3 regions of the Streptomyces sp. NPDC003284 genome follow, and region 1 is predicted to be linked to each of the others. Evidence: riboswitches for the same ligand, from Rfam matches in the RefSeq annotation. Region 1 holds a riboswitch; each other region holds the start of a gene.
What was found. Region 1 has a riboswitch for cobalamin ahead of ACWDYF_RS02570 (ABC transporter substrate-binding protein). Riboswitches for the same ligand answer to the same signal wherever they lie in the genome.

Region 2: it holds a riboswitch for cobalamin, as region 1 does, so the genes downstream of both, ACWDYF_RS11870 (prenyltransferase/squalene oxidase repeat-containing protein) here and ACWDYF_RS02570 (ABC transporter substrate-binding protein) in region 1, are expected to answer to the same signal.
Region 3: it holds a riboswitch for cobalamin, as region 1 does, so the genes downstream of both, ACWDYF_RS17095 (CbtB domain-containing protein) here and ACWDYF_RS02570 (ABC transporter substrate-binding protein) in region 1, are expected to answer to the same signal.

What each region holds. Positions count from the first base shown of each region.
Region 1 covers NZ_JBSFSI010000001.1:558,873-565,717, reverse strand. The annotation lists gene ACWDYF_RS02585 (ABC transporter ATP-binding protein) at 1-881, shown strand, start outside; gene ACWDYF_RS02580 (ArsR/SmtB family transcription factor) at 875-1,279, opposite strand; gene ACWDYF_RS02575 (hypothetical protein) at 1,671-3,869, opposite strand; cobalamin riboswitch at 4,404-4,549, shown strand; gene ACWDYF_RS02570 (ABC transporter substrate-binding protein) at 4,580-5,656, shown strand; gene ACWDYF_RS02565 (FecCD family ABC transporter permease) at 5,653-6,756, shown strand; gene ACWDYF_RS02560 (ABC transporter ATP-binding protein) at 6,753-6,845, shown strand, end outside.
Region 2 covers NZ_JBSFSI010000004.1:428,150-434,994, forward strand. The annotation lists gene ACWDYF_RS11860 (energy-coupling factor transporter transmembrane component T) at 1-982, opposite strand, end outside; gene ACWDYF_RS11865 (hypothetical protein) at 979-1,941, opposite strand; gene ACWDYF_RS11870 (prenyltransferase/squalene oxidase repeat-containing protein) at 1,938-4,709, opposite strand; cobalamin riboswitch at 4,889-5,021, opposite strand; gene ACWDYF_RS11875 (hypothetical protein) at 5,314-6,726, shown strand; gene ACWDYF_RS11880 (HIT family protein) at 6,761-6,845, opposite strand, start outside.
Region 3 covers NZ_JBSFSI010000007.1:78,263-85,107, forward strand. The annotation lists gene ACWDYF_RS17080 (histidine phosphatase family protein) at 1-499, shown strand, start outside; gene ACWDYF_RS17085 (hypothetical protein) at 527-877, opposite strand; gene ACWDYF_RS17090 (CbtA family protein) at 1,041-1,793, opposite strand; gene ACWDYF_RS17095 (CbtB domain-containing protein) at 1,815-2,036, opposite strand; cobalamin riboswitch at 2,074-2,197, opposite strand; gene ACWDYF_RS17100 (enoyl-CoA hydratase) at 2,309-3,109, opposite strand; gene mmsB (3-hydroxyisobutyrate dehydrogenase) at 3,106-4,026, opposite strand; gene ACWDYF_RS17110 (enoyl-CoA hydratase/isomerase family protein) at 4,023-5,099, opposite strand; gene ACWDYF_RS17115 (acyl-CoA dehydrogenase family protein) at 5,096-6,244, opposite strand; gene ACWDYF_RS17120 (CoA-acylating methylmalonate-semialdehyde dehydrogenase) at 6,251-6,845, opposite strand, start outside.

The DNA.
Region 1 (6,845 bases):
TGGTGGTCGAGCCGGACGTGCTGATGATGGACGAGCCGTTCTCCGCCCTGGACGTGCTGACCGCGGAGAACCTGCGCGGCGAGCTGATGGAGCTGTGGGAGTCGGGCCAGTTCCCGACCCGGGCGATCGTGCTGGTCACCCATAACATCGAGGAGGCCGTGCTGATGGCCGACCGGATCGTCGTCCTCGGCTCTCGCCCCTACGGCACGATCCGCGAGGTCTTCGAGGTCGGCCTGGACCGCCCGCGCGACCGCAACGCAGCTGCCTTCGAGGACCTCATCGACCGCGTCTACCGCACCATGACCGGCCGGCAGAAGGAGGGCCGGACGCCCGGCCGCGCGGAGTCGGTCGAGCTGGACAAGCGCACCCCGGCCAACACCCCGCTCCCGCAGGCCAGCGTGGACGGCCTCTCCGGCCTGGCGGAAATGGTCCTCAACCGCGGCGGACGCTGCGACCTCGCCGACCTCGCCGACGACCTCGGCCTGGAGATCGACGACATCCTGCCCCAGGTCGACGCCCTCGACCTGCTCGCCTTCACCACCCTCACCGGCGACGACCTGCTGCTGACCGAGACCGGCGAGCGCTTCGCGGACGCCGACGTCCAGGAATCGAAGAAGATCTTCGCCGAGGCGGTCCTCAGCCACGCGCCGCTGGTCCAGCTCATCACCCGCAGCCTGCGCCAGAACCCCGGCCGCGCCCTGCGCTCCGGCTTCTTCCGCGACATCCTGGCTCACCACTTCACCAGCGAACAGGTCACGGTCCAGCTGGAGACGGCCACCGACTGGGGCCGGTACGCGGAGCTGTACTCGTACGATGCCGAGCCCCAGGAGTACCGGCTCGGCGAGAACGACGACGCCGGCACCCGGATCCCGGGCTACTGACCCAGCGCCAGCCGGGCGCCGAGCGGCCCGCGCACGACAGCGGGCCGCTCCTGCGCGGCCGCGGCGGGCACCTCGCCCCCGTCGCCGGGTCCCGGGGCGTCCTCGCCCGCGCCCACCAGCTGGGCCTCCTCCAGCAGAGCGCGTACAGCAGCCGCTCGGTAGTAGATCCGCGTGCCCTCCCGGCGCGTGGTCACCAGCCCGGCCGTCCGAAGCTTCGCAAGGTGCTGCGAGGTCGCGGCCACATGGGCGCCCAGGATCCCGGCCAGCGCGCTCACCGACAGTTCCCGGCCGCTCAGCGCCCACAGCAACCGGTAGCGCGAGGGGTCGGCCACCGCCTTGAGCACCGCCACCGCCCGTTCCGCGGCCTCCTCGTCCCACACCCGTTCTTGCGTACCCATGCAATTATGGTACCGGCGGCCCGTATCATCCGCCCGTGCCCACCCGAAGGGCCCGAGAGGAGCCCCCCGACAGCCCACGGCGCTCCAGGAAAACGCTGCCCGTTCCGTCCTGGAGGGGAGCCGTACGCCTCTCCTGGCGACGCGACCCACCCCGAAACCGGCCCTGACCTGCGACTCTCACGAGTCGGGACGACAGGATTTGAACCTGCGACCCCTTGACCCCCAGATCGATGGGGCGGGGGGAAAATCACGACATGTGCTGCAATCAGAGGGTGCACGGCGTGTATATCTGTACGTGCTGTGCACCCATCGACATGGACGCTGGTCCCCAAGTGCGCCACCTGACCCTCGGGCTGTCCTTGTCACAGACGGGCGCCAGGCGGAAAGCGGCTCAGGGAGCGGGGTGACGTCGCTTCCGTTCGGCTCGGCGTCGCAGATCGCGGATGACCTCGTACCAACGCGAGGAGCCGTCCCAGTCGCAGTCCTCCTGCCCGCCAGGCTCCCAGTCCGCGAGCTCGTCCAGCTGCTTGCGCAGGGCTTCCGATTCGACAGGAGCGTGGTAGGTGCGCTCGTCGTCGAGTTGGCCGGCGATGTCGTGGAGTTTGTGGGCAGCGCGGTAGTAAGAGAGTTGGGTGTCGGTCAGCCGGCGGGCAGAGTAGCCGCCGCACTTGCTGCACCAGTCCCAGTCGTCACGGGCCAGCAGATCGGAGACCCTGAGGAGGTCGTCGCTCTGCGCGAGACCTCGGTCCCGTGTGTGGCGGCAGAAGGGTGAATGTCCCTTGCCTTCAAACGCGGGATCCGCGTTCGTGGCGTAGATCTGCAGCGGCCCCAAAACTCCCAGTGGTAGGCCGCTGCCGCGGCGCCAGCGGTCGGTGCCGGGTGCTCGGAACGGCGTCAGGTCCAAGGGGCCGGGCGTGAGCAAGCCCTCCCAGACCGCGACCGACAGCGCGCCGGAGCGGCCGGTGTCGAGGCTCCGCAAGTCGGGAACGCCACGTGCCATGGCGAGCAGCCGCAGATTATGCTCCTTTTCGCGCTCCCCGTGCGCCCACTGGACAGCCGCCTGAGCCCCGCCTGCAAGACCCAGGTCGGCTCCGAAGCTGTCATCCTGACCTGCGCTGTCGTGGCCGAAGTGAGGGCCCTCGTCGGCCTCCGGTGCAGGGGCGACTTCCTTGATCCACGGGCCGAGCAGGCTTTCGGGAAGATCCGACGCGCCAGCGACAATGATCCCCGGCCAGCCCTGCTCGACGCGCTTCTCGATGGCTTGGACAGGTAGGACTTCCGCTCCTCCACTCGTCGAAAAGACGATGTAGAGCTGGTCGGCGGCGTACGAGTAGTTGCGCAGCGCCCGCAAGTGAGCACGGGTAACGGGCTGGCGATCGAAGACGGCGGTGTCGTCGAAGACCCCGGGCTGCACGGAGCCGGGATGCGCCTCGGAGACGCCTTCCGCCGGCGCGGCTTCGGCCCTGCGCTCGCAGGAGAGGACGCTCGAGGATGCGAGCAGTCTGTCGGCGACGAGGGTGGGGACCTTGAGCGTCAAGGTACGGCGGCTCCAGTCGGCGGTCACGGTCCAGGTCACCACCACGCCGAGGGTCCACCGATCCAGGCCGTTCAGGACATCACGTGTATCCCCGCGCGAAGGCTCCTTCGCGTCCTCCGGCAAGCGTGCCGTGACCCACACCGTCGGTGTCGGATCCGTCGCCGCGGCCGCGGCGCGGGCCTCGTCCTCCCATGACTGGATGAGGCGGCCGGCTCTTTCCAGAGCTTCCGCGTGCCCCTTCTTGTTGGACCTGATGCCCTCCACCAGGTCATAGCGCGTGAACGCCCGGGAGGCCGGTCCATCCCAGCCGCCTTCGGCCGCGTGCTGCCACCTGCGCCACAGTCGGCTCAGGCCGGTGGAAACCCGGCTGCTGTTGCCGAGCACCGCGAAAGCAGGATCGTCGGCGGGGAGCGAGGGCGTTCCCCGTTCCGCTGCCGCAGCGGCTACGACAAGACCGGCCGGCTCCACGAAGAGGGCCGCCTGCGCCCGGAGACTCTCGAGGTAGCCCTCCTTCGCCAACAGCTTCGGCCTCGCCCAGTCCGTCAGCCAAGGGAAGTGGGCGATGACGGACTGCGCTCGGTGAAGGCTCCCCGCGGCATGAAGCCAGCGGGACAAGACCCGCTCCTGCAGTTCCTCGGCCTCCCTACGCGCTTCCCACCGCTCGCTGTCGTCCTCGTTCTCAGCATCCCGTTCCGAGCGCAGGAGCTCGGCTGCGGCCTGCACCTCGTCCTGGGTCCAGTACACGTCCTCGTCCGGCTCTGCATAGGCCTGTAGCTGGTGAAGCAGTCCCGCCCCGCCGAGCGCTTCCACGAAGATGCCCAGCCCGGATGTCGGCCGGACCCTCGGGCCCCAGTCCGCGCACCCCGAGCAGAACCTGTCCACCACGTCCGCGCTCAACGCGACCTCGGCCGCCGTCACGTTGGCCGTGCGAAGCTGGCCGCATTCCCTCCGGACATGCAGTCTGGCATTCTTGCCCTTCGCCGAGTAGATGGTGATCTTGGTGCCCTCGAACGGCCCGAGCGGTACATCTGATGTCAGCACGTGGTCGCGCACGAACTCCCCCTTCTCATGCCTCACGAGCTTAGAGCCGAGCAGTGACACACGCCCCCGGACGAGGAGTCTCCAACCTCCGGTGTGCACAACTGCACTTGCCGTCGGCGGTGTGCACCGACTGACAGCGAGGCCGTAGCCCTGCCCGGTCTCGGTCAGCGCGCGGTCGATCTCGGCGATGATCTCCCAGCCGTGCCCGCTGACGAAGGTCGTCCCAGGCACACATTGGCAAGGCGCGGCCCCGCGCCGTTGCGCCCCGTCACCGAAGTCACCTCCCCCACGCACAGTGTGAGATCGACCTCTCGGACCGCCGACACGGCCTCGTGGGCGATGCCGTGACGAGCGGACATCCTCCGGCACGGGCCAGATCTCGTCACCGGACGGCAAGGCCGACAGCGGCTCCGGCGCCCGGAAGTCCAGCGTCGACGGCACGGCCTCCGCCGATGCCTCCCGCGGTCAGGTCAGTAGTCAGCGACACGATCGTTCTGCGCCGGGGCGGCTGACACATGCCCGACCCGGCTTTCTCGTTTACCTGATCATTACGTACGATCAACAGGTCAAAGCCGCGGCAGGAGCCAGGAAGCCGGTGCGAGTCCGGCGCGGTCCCGCCACTGTGACCGCGCACACCTTCCCGAAAGGGCGTGCGCGGGAGTCAGGTCACTGATCTGCTGCGGGCCCGATCCGAGGAGCGCGGACTCCGCAGGAGGCTTTCCATGCACGACGGTCACAGCCGTCCCCTTTGCTCTTTCTCTCCGTCGTCCATGGGCGCACCGGTGTACACGACCTCGCGCGGACACCGACCGGCACGTCTTGTCGCAGCCGTCACCGCTGCGTCGGCGCTCCTGCTGACCGCCGGCTGCGGCTCGTCCGGCACCACCTCCGGCTCCCCGAAGACAGGTGCCTCGGCGGCGAAGGACTTCCCCGTCACCATCGACAACTGCGGTGTGAAGACGACCTACACCAAGCCTCCGTCCCGTGCCCTGACCATTCACCAGCACCCGGCCGAGCTGATGCTCTCGCTGGGGCTGAAGGACCGGATGGTCGGCACGTCGTACCCCGACTCGGCGGTCCTGCCCGGCCTGCGCAAGGACTTCACGTCGCTCCCGCAGCTGTCGAAGGAGGCACCGTCGTTCGAGAAGGTCCTCGACACCGCTCCCGACTTCGTCTACGGCGGCTACGCCAGCGCGTTCGCGGAAAAGGAGGGCCGCTCGCGCAAGGCGTTCGCCGACGCGGGCATCAACACCTACCTCAACCGGGAGAACTGCGCCGGCAAGAAGGGGGTGACCATGGAGGACACCTACGCCGAGATACGCACGGTCGGCGAGATCTTCGGCGTCTCCGACCGCGCCTCCGCCCTCGTCTCCAGGCTCCGCAGGCGGGTCGACGAGGCGAGCGAGGCCGTGCGGGACGCGCATGACGTCTCCGTGTTCGTCTACGACAGCGGCGACAAGTCCGCTTTCACCGCGGGCGGCAAAGGCCTGGGCAACGAGCTGATCAAGCTGGCCGGCGGCAAGAACGTCTTCTCCGACCTGGACGACGTGTTCGGCGACGTCTCATGGGAGCAGGTCGTCGACCGCAAGCCCGACGTCATCGCCATCTACGACTACGCGGGCACCAGTGTCGCCCAGAAGAAGAAGTTCCTGCTGTCCCAGCCCGCCCTCGCCGACGTACCGGCGATCAGGAACAAGCGCTTCGTCGTGCTCCCCCTGACCGACACCCTCGTCGGCGTCCGCTCGGCGGACGCGGTGGGCGGCCTGGCGCGCGGACTGCACCCAGAGAGCTTCAAGTGACACCGCCCGCCGCGGACGCCGACAACAGTGCCGCGGTGAGGCAGGGCCGGCGAACGTCCAGCCGGATGTCGTTCACCGTCGTCCTGACCGTACTCGCCGTGCTCCTGGTCGCCTCGCTGACCGCCGGGCTCTGCCTCGGCTCGGTGCACGTGCCGCCCGGCCAGGTGTGGGGCATCGTCACGCACGCCCTCGGCGCCGACTGGAGCGAGCCCACCTGGACCCGGGCGCGGGAGACGATCGTCCTCGACGTACGCGGACCACGCGTCCTGCTCGGCGCGGTCACCGGCGCGGGCCTTGCCGTCGTGGGTACGGCGCTGCAGGCCCTGGTACGCAACCCGCTGGCCGAGCCGTACCTTCTCGGGGTGTCCTCCGGGGCCTCGCTCGGCGCGGTCGCGGTCATCGTGTTCGGGGTGAGCGTCTTCGGAACGGTGTCCCTGTCTGCGGCCGCGTTCACCGGGGCGCTGGGCGCGCTGGTGCTCGTGTACGCCGCCGCGCGCACCGGCGGTCGCATCACCGCACTGCGCCTGATCCTGGCCGGGGTCGCGGTCGCGTCGGTGCTCAGCGCGCTACTGAACCTGCTGCTCCTGACGACGGACGACGGCCACGAGGCGCGCACCGTCCTCGCCTGGACCCTGGGTGGTCTGGGAGGGGTGTCCTGGCGGGCGCTGTGGCTGCCGGGTCTTGCGCTGCTGCTCGGCATCGCCGTTCTCATGGTGCAGGCCCCGAACCTGAACCTGCTGCTCGCCGGGGAGGAGGCCGCAGCCACCCTGGGTCTGGACGTGGCACGGTTCCGGGCCCGGATGTTCGTCCTCGTCTCGCTGGTCACCGGTGTGCTGGTCGCGGCGGCCGGGCCGATCGGCTTCGTCGGCCTGATGCTGCCGCACATCGTACGGCTGTTCGTCGGCGGCGATCACCGGCGTGTGCTGCCGGCCGCCGCTCTGGGCGGTGCGGCGTTCCTCGTTCTCGCGGACATCGCCGCGCGGACCGTCGCGGCACCGCAGGAGATCCCGGTCGGCGTCCTCACCGCTCTGTGCGGAGGGCCGTTCTTCCTGTGGCTGATGCGGCACGACGCCCGCAAGAGCGCGGGAGGCGCGGCATGAGCGAGCTCCACGTCGAGGGCCTCACACTCACCGCGGGCGCCAGGCAGTTGGTCCACGACGTCACCTTGACGGCCCGCGAGGGCGAGACG
Region 2 (6,845 bases), on a different contig from region 1:
CGCTGCCGGCGACGGCCCACTCGGGCAGCAGCCAGGGGTCGGGGCGGTAGGTGGTGCGGGTGATCCGCCGGCCGCCGAGGCTGAGGCCCGCCACGCACAGCGCGGCGCCGCACGCCATCGCGGGCAGCCCGAGGAAGGCGGGCGCGGTGGCGTCCAGGAGCCCGTAGGCGCCCGTGCACAGGCCGCACATGCCGAGCAGCATCAGCGCGCCGGTCAGGCGGCGCGAGGCGCGGGTGGCGGTGCCCGCCCGGCCGTAGCCCCGGGAGTCCATGGCGGCGGCCAGGCGCAGCGAGCGTTCGAGGGCGTCCTCCAGGACGGGGACCACGATGCCGCGCAGCGCCTTCATGCCCTTGGTGCGGCCCGCCCGCAGCTTGCGGGCGCGGGCGACGCGCTGCACGCTCTGCACCAGTTGGGGTGCCACGCTGATCGCGACGGTGACGGCCACGCCGAGTTCGTACAGGGCGCCGGGCAGGGCGCGCAGGGCGCGTTTGGGGTTGGCGAGGGTGTTGGCGGCGCCGATGCAGCACAGCATGCAGGCCAGCCGCAGTCCGTCGGTGGCCGACGACAGCAGCGCCTCCAGAGAGACCGGGCCGCCGATGCGGATGCCCGCGTACCAGTCGGGGGTGGGGAGGTGCGGCAGCGAGAACAGGAAGTGGTCGTGCGGGGTGATGCCGGTGGCGAACACCGCCCGGAACACGACCCGTACGGCCACGACGGACACCGCGAGGTACAGGTAGTACTTGAAGCCGCGTGCCCAGGGCGCCTCGGTGCGGCGCGCGGTGACGACGTAGCCGAGGACGGCGAGGACGAGCAGGAGCAGCAGCGGGTTGTCGGTGCGGCTGACGGCGGTGGCCAGGGCGAGCGCCCAGATCCACCAGGCCATCGGGTGCAGGGTGCGCGGCAGGCGCCGCCCGCCCCGGTCCGGGGCGGGACCGGCGGGTGCGGCGGACGCCTCGACGGTCGTGGGGGCCACCGCGCTCACGCGCCGTCGGCGCGGCGGCGGCGCGCGACGTACACGGCCGCGCCGCCGATGAGCACGACGAGCGAGACACCGGTGACGACGGGCACGATCGATCCGGCGTCGTGTTCGGCGTCGGCGGCGGGGGCGGCGTCGACGACCCGGGTGCCGGTACCGGTGCCGGTGCCCGCTGCGGCCGTGGCGGACGCGGTCGGTGCCGGGCTCGGTGGGGCGGTCGGGCTGGGTGGGGCGGTCGGCGTCGGGCTCGGGCTCGCGGTGGTCTCCTCGGCGGGTGCCGTCGGGGTCCGCGCGGGCGGCGGGGCCGCCTTCGGCGGTGCGGCGGGCGGCTGTTCGGGCGCGGGTCCGGTGTCGACGCCGGGCGGCAGCGCGGGCGCCTTGGCGGTGGAGGCGGGTTTGCCGCTGTCGCCCTGGGGCCGGGTGTTGTGGGCGCGCAGCTGGTCGGGGCGGATCTTCGGGCGGCCCTCGGTGCCGCCGATGTCGGTGCCGCCGAAGATCCACAGGTCGACGCTGCCGGGTTTGGGCCGGTAGAGCATGGCGCCGAGCTGGCTGTACTCCCAGTCGTCGCGGCCCGGGTCGGCGTGCCAGTAGGACCAGTACGCGGAGGCGGGCGGGGTCAGGACGCAGTCGTCGTCCTTCGCGGTGGGGTACTGCCTGCCGCCCTGGTAACCGCTGTAGCCGATGCGGCAGATGAACGCCGGTCCGTCGTGCCCGGTGCCGGTGGTGCGCCAGCCACCCTGGTTGAGCAGTTGGTAGCCGGTGGTCGGGGTGGTGCCGCAGGCCCGGTAGACGGGCCCGCCCCAGTGGCTGAAGTCGACGGCGAGCACCACGCCCGAGGTGGTGGTGCACCGGCCCATCGGCTGCGGGTCGGCGGCGGCCGGGGAGGATGTCGCGCCGAGCGCGGCGGCGGCCAGGGCGAGCGCCGCCGCGGTCCGGGCGAGGGCGGCGAGGCGGGGCCGTGTCATCGCTCGCTCCCGGTGTGCGCGTCCGCGCGGCGGCGGGCGGCGACCGCGGTGCGCCAGCCCGCGAGGACCAGCAGGGCGGCGACCGCGGCGAGGGCCGTGGCCTGCACACCGGTGGAGGCCAGCGCGCCGCCACCGCCGCCGCCCGCAGCGGAGGCGCCGCCGGTGTCTCCGGTGCCTCCCGTTTCTCCGGCGGTGATGATGTCGGGGGTGCCGCCGCCCTGGTCCGATGTCGGGCCGGGCTGCGGCGAGGTGCCGGTCAGGTCGGCCTTCAGGGTGCCGAAGGAGATGCCGGTCGCGCCGCCCACGGCCTGGGCGGAGGCCCGTACGTCGGAGCCGCGCTGGCCCTCCTTGGCGACGTTGAAGCCGCCGTCCGCGTTCTGCTGCGCGGCGAGGAAGGCGAGGGCCCGGGTGATCTGCGGGGCGTAGGTGTCCTTGTCCAGGGACAGCCCCTGGACGGCGAGCCCGGTGGAGTTGACGGAGTCACCGGAGGCGCCGGGGAAGCCGCCGTCGGGGAGCTGCCGGGAGGCGAGCCAGGCGAGCGCCTTGCGCACGGCCTGCTTCGCCGTGTCGCCGCCGGCCAGGTCGAGGGTCATCGCGGCCATGGCGGTGGAGTCGACCTCGGAGTCGCCGGTGGAGGGGATGAGGCTCGGCCAGGCGCCGCTCGGGTGCTGGAGGCTCTCCAGGTAGGCGATCGGCTGCTGGGCCGCCGTCTTCTCGCCCGCGCGCAGTTGCGCGAGGACGCCCAGGGACTGGGAGAAGACGGAGGGCGCGTAGGTGTAGGCGCCCTTGGCCGGGCAGGAGCGGTCGGGGGCCTTGCTCGGGGCGGTGCAGACGGCCTTGGCCAGGGTGGCGATGAGGTCGTGCCCGGTGAAGTTCCGCGGGTCGCGGCCGACGGCCTCGGCGAGCACCGCGGCCTTGCCGACGGAGCCGCCCAGCACGTGTGCGGTGCCGATACCGGTCCAGGTGTCGATGGTGCTGCCCGTGGCGTCCTTGCCGCGGGAGTCGAGGAAGTCGACGATGCCGCGCAGCCTGGCGTTGTCCAGGCCGGTGGCGGCCAGCGCGTAGGCGCCGTCGATGGTGAGGCCGAACGACGCGGTGCCCGAGCCGGGTGCGTCGGTGTAGTACCGGCCCTGCTGGAGCTGGGCCGGGGCGGTGAGGTAGGCGACGCCCTTCTTCAGGTCGGGTCCGGTGCCGCCGCCCGGGGCGGGGCCGCCGGGGCTGCTGGTGGGCCCGGTCGGGGAGCCGCTGGGCGTGCCGCCGGGCTCGGTCGGCGGGCCGCTGGTGGGCGGCACGGACGGCTTCGTGGTGACGGTGACGAGGCTGGTGCCCGCCCCGGCGAGGACGGCGGGCGACGTGGGGTGGACGACGGGGTCGGTGTCGGTCTCCTCGAAGCCGAAGCCGCCGCCGTCGAGCTGGTGCCGGGAGAGCCAGCCGACGGCCGCGTCCGCCCGCCGGGTGTCGCCGAGGGCGCGCAGGGCCTGGGCGGCGTACGCGGTGGCGGTGACGCTGCCGGTGGTGGAGCCGGTGTAGCCGGGGAAGGCGCCGTCCGCCGACTGGGACTCGGTGAGATACGTACGGGCGGCGTCCACCGTGTCGTCGTGGCCGCCCGCCCGGTGCAGGACCAGGGCGACCAGGCCGGTGGTGGCGGGGTCGCCGTCGCAGTACTCGCCGGGGCGGATGAGGATGCTGGTGATGCCGCCGTCCTTGCACTGGAGCCGGGCGAGGCGGTCGACGGACGCGGCCGGGGGTGTCTGCCCGGCGCGCAGCAGGGCGAGGACGGACAGGGCCTGGCCCTCGGTCTGGAAGGCGGTGCGGAAGTCACCGGCGGCGGTGCAGCCGGGGGCCGGTCCGGACTCGGGGCCCGCCGTGCACACGTGTGAGGCGAGGGCGTCGATCAGGTCGTGGCCGCCGAAGGCGTGCGGGTCGCGTTCGGTGGTCTCGGCGAGGAGGGCGAGGCGGGCGGCCGCGGTGGCGTCGGGGGCCTGGCCGGCGCCGTTCGGGTAGGCGTAGTCGGCGACATGGGCGGCGAGGAAGCCGGTGACCTTGTCGAGGGTGGCGTTCCTGCCGTTCGCGGCGGCGAGCGCGTAGGCGGTGTCGGCGGTCAGTTCGTAGTTCGCGGTGGTCGCGCCGTCGTCGACGATGCGTTCGTCGTCGGTGAGGCGGCCGGCGAGCCAGGCCGCCGCGGCGGCGGTGTCGAGTTCGCCGGGTGCGCCGGTGGGGGTGCCGCTGCCGCCGGGGTCGGGTGTGTGGCCGCCCGGGACGCGTACGTCGTCGGGGCTGAAGGCGGGCTTGCCCTTGGTACCGCCGATGTCGGTGCCGCCGAACACCCAGGCGTCGACGTCGCCGTCCTTGACGGTGCGTGTCATCGCGCCGCGCGAGCTGTAGGTCCAGTCCTTGTCGCCGGGCGCGGCCACCCAGTACGACCAGTAGGCCGTGGCGGGCGGGGTCAGTACGCAGTCCTCGGCGGCCGGGGTCGGGTACTCCGTACCGGAGTGGAAGGCGCCGTAGCCGATGCGGCAGAGGAAGCCGGGGCCGTCGTGCTGGGTGCCGGTGGTGGTGAACCCGGCCTGGTGCAGCAGGTTGTAGCCGGTGGTGGGGGCGGGGTCGCAGCCGCGCTCGACCTTGCCGCCGAACGGTCCGAAGTCGACGGCCACCACGGCGCCATGGGTGGCGGTGCAGCCGTCGGCGCCGTCCGCGGCGGCGGGCGCGGTCGTGAGGAACGCCACACAGGTGGCGAGGACGACGAGCAGAGCCGAGCCGAGCGACACCGCCCGCCGTGTGCTCGCGGTCGTCGGCCCGCTTCTTCGCTTCCCCGTGTCCACCCCGGTCCCCTCGCGCCTGTCCGGCGCGGACGCGGACGTGGCAGAGGGGCCCTCACCGGCCGGGGTGGTCCCCGGACGGCCGGAAGGCCGGTCGCACCACGCCGTAGTCCACGACGGCGTCTGTTGCTGTTGAGCACGCTCCAGGCATTCCGGCTCGCCCGGCGGACCGGGCCCACGGTTGCGGGTCAGCGCCGGACTTCGACCGGCTTCCCCTGGAACTCGTTGCGTATCACCGAGATTTGAGCACGCGTCACGAGGGCCGTCAAGGAGCTCCGGACGGGCTCGACCGCCCTCCGAGGCGGGCACTGGCGGCCGGTTGGCCGGTCGGGTACCGTCCCGGACTGCCGAGTGGGGGAACCCGGTGGGAGTCCGGGGCTGACGCGCAGCGGTGTGGGGCGGCGGGAGGCCGCCCCGAGCCCGAATGCCCAGGCGGTGCACCATCTCTGGAAGCCGGTCCACGCGTCCGGACGGCGGCCACGCCCGCTGCTCCGCAGGCCCGCCCGGGCCCGGCAACGGGCCGGGTCGGCGTCCTTCATCCAAGGAGCAGGCCATGTCCCGTCCGCTGTCCCTCAGCCGCGTCGCGCTCACCGCGGCGGCCGCCGTCGGCGCCCTCACGCTCACCGCGCTGCCCGCCGCGGCCACCTCCACCCCGGCGCAGATCGCCACGTCCAAGGCGAACGGCGTCACCTACCTCAAGTCGCTCCAGGCGGCGGACGGTTCGTACGCGGGGCCGGGGCTGTCCAACGAGTGGGCGTTCAGCGCGCTCGCCGCGGCCGGTACCGCGGCCGTGGACGTCACTCCGGACGGCGATCCCGCCAAGAACGCCAGATCGGTCTACCGCACCCTGCTCTCCACCGCGAGCTGGCCGTCCGCCACCCCGGTCGTCACGGACTACGAGCGGGCCACCCTGAACGCCTACGCCGCCGGTGTCGACCCCGCCCGGGTCTCCGCCTCCCGCAATCTGATCGCCGACATCTACGGCTACTGGCAGACGTCCCAGCCCGGTTACTTCGGCCCGCCCGCCAACTTCAACGGCACCGTCTTCGCGGCGCTCGCCCTGGGCGGCGCCCGCACCCAGTCGGGTCAGGTGCGTGTCCCGCAGGCGCTGCGCGACGCGCTGGTCACCCGGATCCGGGCCAACCAGCACGACGACGGCGGCTGGAACTACAGCAAGGCCGAGGGCGATCCCGGGCAGCTCGCCACCGCCGGTGACATCGACATGACCGGGGCGGCGATGGCCGCGCTGTGTGTGTCGGGGGTGCCGAACACCGACACGGACATCGTGCAGGCCAAGGCGTTCCTGAAGAGCAAACTGGTCGCCAACAGCGGCGCTTTCAACGCCATGTTCGGGATCAACACCGACTCCAACGGCTGGGCGGTGTCCGGTCTCAACGCGTGCGGCATCAACCCGCAGACCGGGGACTTCCTCACCTCCCTGGGCAGGACTCCGGTCGACTTCCTGCTCGCGCAGCAGTTCAACCCGGGCGGCGGCTTCAAGTACCAGCCCGCCGACACGGTCCCCTCGGCCTACGCGTCGGCCGACGCGCTGCGCGCGGTGGCCGGCGGCGGCTTCACCGCGGCCCCGCCCGCACCGGTGACCGCGGGCGCCCCGCAGTGGGTGGCCCAGGGCTCACTGGTCTCCGGTACGGCCACGAAGCTGGCGCTCAGCGTCGACGACGGCACCGGCAGCCCGAAGGTGTGCTCCGTCGCGCTCACCCCGACCGGCACGACGACCACACTGGGCGCCGTCCTGGACGCCGCCACCGGCGCCGCCACCCCGGCAGGCTGCGTCACCGCCGTCACCCCGTCCTCCGGCACCGGCACGGTCACCGCCCTCAACGGCAAGGCCAACAGCGGCACCGGCACCTGGAAGGTGAGCATCGACGGCGGCGCCTTCACCACCGCCTCCCGGGGCACGACGGTCGGCGTCGGCGACACGGTCGCGGTGCGCTGGGGGGCCTGACCTCAGGGCGGGGCGGCGGTCGGGGCGGTCCCGTTCAGCGGTGGAGGACCTCCCGCAGCCGCCCGCAGACCTCGTCCACCTCCGCCGCCGACGCGAAGCACCCGGCCCCGCCCATGGCC
Region 3 (6,845 bases), on a different contig from region 1:
GGAGGGCGGCGCCGCGGCGGCGCGGTCGGCGGCCGGGTCGCTGCCCGCCGCCGCGCGCGTCCTCGTGTCCCCCGGCGCGCGCTGCCGCGAGACGGCCGACGCGCTGGGCCTGGACGGCGTACGTGCCCCGGCGCCCGCCGGTCTGGACGTGGGCCGCTGGCGGGGGCTCGCGCTGGACGAGGTGGGCGCCGCCGAGCCGCAGGCCCTGGCCCGCTGGCTCGGCGACCCCGCGAGCGCCCCGCACGGCGGTGAGTCCGTGGCGGACCTGTGCGGCCGGGTGGCGGAGTGGCTCGTGGAGGTGGCCGGGGCCGAGGGGCGCAGCGTCGCCGTGGTCGAGCCGGAGGTGGTGCGGGCGGCGGTCGTCGCGGCGCTGGGCCTGGACGCGGCCGTCTTCTGGCGGCTGGACGTGGCCCCGCTGACGGTGACCGAGGTCAGCGGCCGGGCGGGGCGCTGGAACCTGCGGCTGGGGCGGCCGCTGACCGCTCCCGCCGCGCCGTAGCACGCGCGTCGGCGCGGTCCCGGCGGTTCAGGACACCGTGTCCCGGTGGGCGCGCAGCAGGGACTCGACGTCGCCGCACAGACAGCGCCCGGGGACGTCCTCCGAAGGGGTCTTCGGGACGGTCCCGTCCTCGGGGCGGTCCGCCGGGTCCGGGCGGGTGTGCCCGGGGCAGTCGGTCCGATGCGCGGTGATCAGCGCCTCCAGGTCGTCCAGCAGCCGTTCGGCCTGCTTGGCCCGCTGGGCGAGCACCCGCACCCGGGCGCTCTGGCCGCCGATCTGCCGTCGGCTGGCGATCAGTTGGTCGTACTCCTCCACGGTCAGGGCGACCGCCGCACGGCCGCCGAGTGTGATGTGACGCGGCCGGGGGGCTCTGGCCACTCGGTTCCTCCGCTTCTGGCTGGGGTCCGCACACGGTCGGCGGACGCTGTGCCGTGCCGGGCGCCGTACTGGGCCGGGGCCGCGTGCCGTGCGGGCCGGTGTCCCGGAGAACGGCAGAGGGCCCCCGGTGGTTCCGAAGGGCCCTCTGGTGTCCGGAAAAGCGTCAGCGCGCGGCCGGAACCGCCCGCCCGGCGCCGGACCCGGCCGGAGCGGGGGCCAGCAGCCGCTGGGCCAGCTCGCCGAAGAGCAGGCCGAAGCCGCCCCACAGCACGGACTGGATGGCCAGGGCGGAGAGCCGGAAGCGCCACAGCAGAGCGGCCGGGAAGTCCTGCGGCACCTCGTTGATGACCGGCAGGAAGGCATAGGCCAGGCCGATCACCACGGCGAAGGCGGCGACGGCGGCCACGGTCGCCCACCAGGTGCCCAGAGCGGGCGCCAGGCGCTTGCCGAGCAGCGTCGCGGCGACCGCGAGGAGCACGCTGAGGACCATCATCAGGAAGTACAGCGCGGTCCGCTTGCCGATGGTGTCGGGGTCGCCGACCGACGGCGGGTTGGCCGGGTACTTCAGGAACGGCACGACGTACACGGCGAGCAGGGCGCAGCCCGACAGCAGCAGCGCGGTCGCCCGCGGGCTGAAGCGGCCCACCCGGCCCAGCGCGAAGCAGAAGGCGAGCGCGGCGATGCCGCCGAAGGCGACCCCGTAGACGAGGACACCGGTGGCCAGGCCCGCCGTGGACTGGAGCGAGCGGGAGACGACCTCCATCTCGTGCTCGTGGGAGTGGGCGTCCTCGAAGGCGATGGCCTTGTCGACACCGGGCTCACCGAGGAGATAGGCGACGACGAGGGCGAGCACGCCCGCCGCCAGGCCCGCGAGCATGCCGCGGACCAGGAGGTTTCGCACAGTTGCGGAGTTCATGAGTGTGCGGCGTCCCTCGCGTCAGTGGCAGGGGAAGCCGAGCAGGTGGCGGGCGTCGTGCACCCACTCGTGGACGTCCGTGCCGCTGAACACGGAGGTGGCGCCCTGCTCGGCGCCGACGAAGTAGAGCAGGATCAGCATCAGGATGCCGAAGAAGACCGCCCAGGGAGCTATCGCCTTCAGCGGCAGCTTGGCGGGCAGGACAGGTGCGTCGGCGGTCGGCTGGGCGACATGCTGCGCCATGGCAGGGGCCTCCTCTGGGAGTTCGCGTCCCATCTCGGTGGTGCACTGGACGACGGCCACGGGTCTGACTCGCGAGCGGCTCCGGGGAGCCGTCGCACACAGTGGCGCGACCGTGCCGGTTTCCCACCGGCTTCCGTCTCGCCGTCGTCGATATCGAACAGACGGTACCGCGTGCCGCCGTCCCGGCCAAGACCGCGTCCGGGAGGTGATCCCCGAACGTGATCTCCCCTCCCAGCAGGGCGGACCGGGCGCGGCGGCACGCGGTCCGCCGCTCAGCGGTGGCGGAACCCGGGCGCTCTGCGGTCGACGAAGGCGCCCATGCCCTCCTTCTGGTCCTCGGTCGCGAACACCGCGTGGAAGAGCCGCCGTTCGAAGCGGACGCCCTCGGCGAGCGTCGTCTCGAAGGCCCGTCCGACGGCCTCCTTCGCCATCATCGCCACCGGCAGCGACATGCCCGCGACGGTCTCGGCCACGGCCAGCGCCTCGCCGAGCAGATCGTCGGCGGGCACCACCCGGGAGACCAGTCCGGCCCGCTCGGCCTCCGCCGCGTCCATGGTGCGCCCGGTCAGGCACAGCTCCATGGCCTTGGCCTTGCCGACCGCGCGGGTCAGCCGCTGGGAGCCGCCGATGCCGGGGATCACCCCGAGCTTGATCTCGGGCTGCCCGAAGACGGCGGTGTCGGCGGCGAGCAGGATGTCGCAGAGCATGGCCAGCTCGCAGCCGCCGCCCAGGGCGTAGCCCGCGACGGCGGCCACCGTCGGGGTGCGCAGCTGCCCGAGCCGGTCCCAGGCCGCGAACCAGTCGCCGAGGTACATGTCCAGGTACCCCTGGGGCTGCATCTCCTTGATGTCGGCGCCCGCCGCGAACGCCTTCGCCGAGCCGGTGATGACGACGCAGCCGCACTCCGGGTCCCGGTCCAGCGCCTCGGTCGCGGCCACCACCTCGCGCATGACCGTCAGATTCAGGGCGTTGAGGGCCTCGGGCCGGTTGAGGGTGAGCAGGGCGGTGCGCCCCTTGCGTTCGACGAGGATCGTCTCGTACGCGGGAAGCCCGGCACCGTTCCGCGTGCTCATCGCTTCTCCCCCTCCCCTTCTTGTTCTTGCCGGGTGCCACGGTCCCGGATGGTGCGGACGATGCCGGAGAAGTCCTCGGTGGCGCCGACGTGTTCGGCGTACTCCTCGTACAACCGGGCCGCCGCGAGGCCCAGTCCGGTGTCCACCCCGCTGTCGCGGGCGGCCCGCGCGGCGAGTCCGAGGTCCTTGGCCATGAGGGAGGCGGCGAAGCCCGGCCGGTAGTCGCGGTTGGCGGGGCTGCCCGGGACCGGGCCGGGGACCGGGCAGTTGACGCTGAGCGCCCAGCACTGCCCGGACGCCGTGGACGCCACGTCGTAGAGGGCCTGGTGGGACAGGCCCAGGCGCTCGCCGAGCACGAACGCCTCGCTGACGGCGATCATGGAGACGCCGAGGATCATGTTGTTGCAGATCTTGGCCGCCTGCCCGGCTCCCGCGCCGCCGCAGTGGACGGCCTTCTTGCCCATGGCCTCCAGCAGCGGCCGGGCCTCGGCGAACTCCGCCTCGCCGCCGCCCGCCATGAAGGTGAGCGTGCCGGCCTCGGCGCCGACCACCCCGCCGGAGACGGGGGCGTCCAGCGACCGCATCCCGGCGGCGGCGGCCCGCTCGTGGGCCGTACGGGCGTCGGTGACGTCGATGGTGGAGCAGTCGACGAAGAGGGTGCCGGGCCGGGCCGCCGCCAGGACGGTGCCGTACAGGCCGAGGACGTGCCGTCCGGCGGGCAGCATGGAGACGACGACGTCGGCGTCCGCGACCGCCGAGGCGGCGTCGGCGGCGGGCTCGACACCCGCGCGGACGGCGCTCTCCAGGGCCTCGGGCACCAGGTCGTGGCCCCGTACGCGATGCCCGGCCCTGACCAGGTTGGCGGCCATGGGCGCGCCCATGTGCCCGAGTCCGATGAACGCGACGGTCAGGCTCACCAGGCCACCTCCACGGTGCTGTCGGATCCGGCGAGCCCCAGTTCGCGGTCGCCGAGCGGGGCGAAGAAGCGGTCCACGTCGGCCGCGCTGACCTCGGCGAGGGTGCCGGGCGACCAGCGGGGCCTGCGGTCCTTGTCGATGACCTGGGCGCGGACGCCCTCGACCAGGTCGGGGGCGGCGAGCGCGGCGCAGGAGACGCGGTACTCCTGGTCGAGGACCGCCTCCAGCGGGCCCAGGTGCCGGGCGCGGCGCAGCGCGGCGAGGGTGACCTTCAGCGCGGTGGGCGACTTGGTGAGCAGGGTCTCGGCCGCCTCCTTCGCGGCGGGCTCGCCGCGGCCGAGGAGGCGGTCCACGATCTCCTCCACGGTGTCGGCCGCGTAGCAGGCGTCGATCCACTCCCGCTGCCCGGCGAGTGCGCCCGGCGGCGGCGACTGCACATGCCGGGCGAGCGCGTCGTGCACGGACAGCACGGCGAGGTCGGCGGTGAAGGCGCCGAGCGCGGCGGCGGGCACATGGTGGTCGGCGAGCCCGCACAGCAGGGCGTCCCCGGCGCCGGTCTGCGCGCCGGTCAGCGCCAGATGGGTGCCCAGTTCGCCCGGGGCGAGGCCGAGCAGATAGGTGCCGCCGACATCGGGGACGAAGCCGATGCCGGTCTCGGGCATGGCGACGCGCGCGCGTTCGGTGACGACGCGGACGCTGCCGTGGGCGGAGACGCCGACGCCGCCGCCCATCACGATGCCGTCCATGACGGCGACGTACGGCTTGGGGTAGCGGGCGATCCGGGCATTGAGGCGGTACTCGTCGCGCCAGAACGCGGCCGCCGCGGTGCCGTCGCCGGTCTTGGCGTCGTCGTGGATGGCCCGGATGTCGCCGCCCGCGCACAGGCCGCGCTCGCCCGCGCCGCTGATGACGACGGTGGCCACCGCCGGGTCGTGCTCCCAGGCGGTCAGGGCCGCGTCGATGCGGCGGACCATCTCGTGGGTGAGGGCGTTGAGGGCCCGGGGCCGGTTGAGGACGATGTGGGCGGCCCGGCCGTCGGTGCGCAGGAGGACGGGGTCCTCGGTGCCGGTCACCGGAACGCCTCCGTCAGGCCGCGGGCCACGATGACGCGCATGATCTCGTTGGTTCCTTCCAGGATCTGGTGGACGCGCAGGTCACGGACGATCTTCTCGATGCCGTACTCGCTGAGGTAGCCGTAGCCGCCGTGCAGTTGGAGCGCGCGGTCGGCGACCGTGTACCCGGTGTCGGTGGCGAACCGCTTGGCCATCGCGCACAGGTACGGCGCCTGCGGGTCGCCCGCGTCCAGGGCGCGGGCGGCCTGCTGCACCAGGGCGCGGGCGGCGGCGAGTTCGGTCGCCATGTCGGCCAGCCGGAAGCGCAGCGCCTGCGCGTCGAGCAGCCGCTGCCCGAACGCCTCCCGGTCGGCGAGGTGGGCGAGGCTGCGGTCCAGGGCGCTGCGGGCGCCGCCGAGCGAGCAGGCGGCGATGCCGAGCCGGCCGCCGTTGAGGCCGTTCATGGCGATGCGGAAGCCGTCGCCCTCGCGGCCCAGCAGCCGGTCGGCGGGCAGCCGTACGCCGTCCAGGATCACCTGGCGGGTGGGCTGGGCGTTCCAGCCCATCTTGCGTTCGTTCGGGCCGAAGCCCACTCCGGCGTCGTCCTTGTCGACGACGAAGGCGGAGACGCCGTCCGCTCCGGTGCCGCCGGTGCGGGCCATCACGATGTACAGCTGGGAGGCGCCCGCGCCGGAGATGAACTGCTTGACGCCGTCGAGCACATAGGTGTCGCCGTCGCGGACGGCCCGGCTGGTGAGGGCCGCCGCGTCGGAGCCCGCGCCGGGTTCGGTCAGGCAGTAGCTGGCCAGGTCGTCCATGGCGCACAGCCGGGGCAGCCACCGCTCGCGCTGGGCCGGGTCGCCGTAGCGGTCGATCATCCAGGCGACCATGTTGTGGATGGAGAGGTATCCGGCGATGGCGGGGCAGCCGGAGGCGAGGGTCTCGAAGACGAGGACGCCGTCGGCCCGGCCGAGGCCGGAGCCGCCGGACTCCTCGCGGACGTAGACGCCGCCGAGGCCCAGCCCGGCCGCCTTGCGCAGGACGTCGACCGGGAAGTGCTTGTCGCGGTCCCAGTCCAGGGCGTGCGGTGCCAGGTGGTCCTGGGCGAAGTCGAGGGTGGTCTCCACGAGGGCCTGCTGGTCCTCGGTGAGCAGGGTGTGGGTCATGGTCGCTCAGCCCATCGTGGGAATGGTGAAGCTCGCGCCCTCGCGCAGCCCGGCGGGCCAGCGGGACGTGACGGTCTTGGTACGGGTGTAGAAGCGGACGGCGTCCGGCCCGTGCTGGTTGAGGTCGCCGAAGCCGGACCGCTTCCAGCCGCCGAAGGTGTGGTAGGCGACCGGGACCGGGATGGGCACGTTGACGCCGACCATGCCGGTGTTCACCCGGCGGGTGAAGTCGCGGGCGGTGTCTCCGTCCCGGGTGAAGATGGCCACGCCGTTGCCGAAGGCGTGCTCGCTGGGCAGGCGCAGCGCCTCCTCGTAGTCGGCCGCGCGGACCACGGACAGGACGGGACCGAAGATCTCCTCCTGGTGGATGCGCATGTCGGGGGTGACCCGGTCGAAGAGGGAGGCCCCGGCGAAGAAGCCGTTCTCGTGCCCGGGGAGCACGAAGTCGCGCCCGTCCACGACGAGTTCGGCGCCCTCCTCCACCCCGAGGTCGACATAGGACCGTACGCGCTCCACCGCGTCCCGGGCGACCAGCGGGCCGAAGTCGGCCTCGGGGTCGTCGCTGCGGCCGATGCGCAGGGTGCCGATGCGCTCCTTGAGC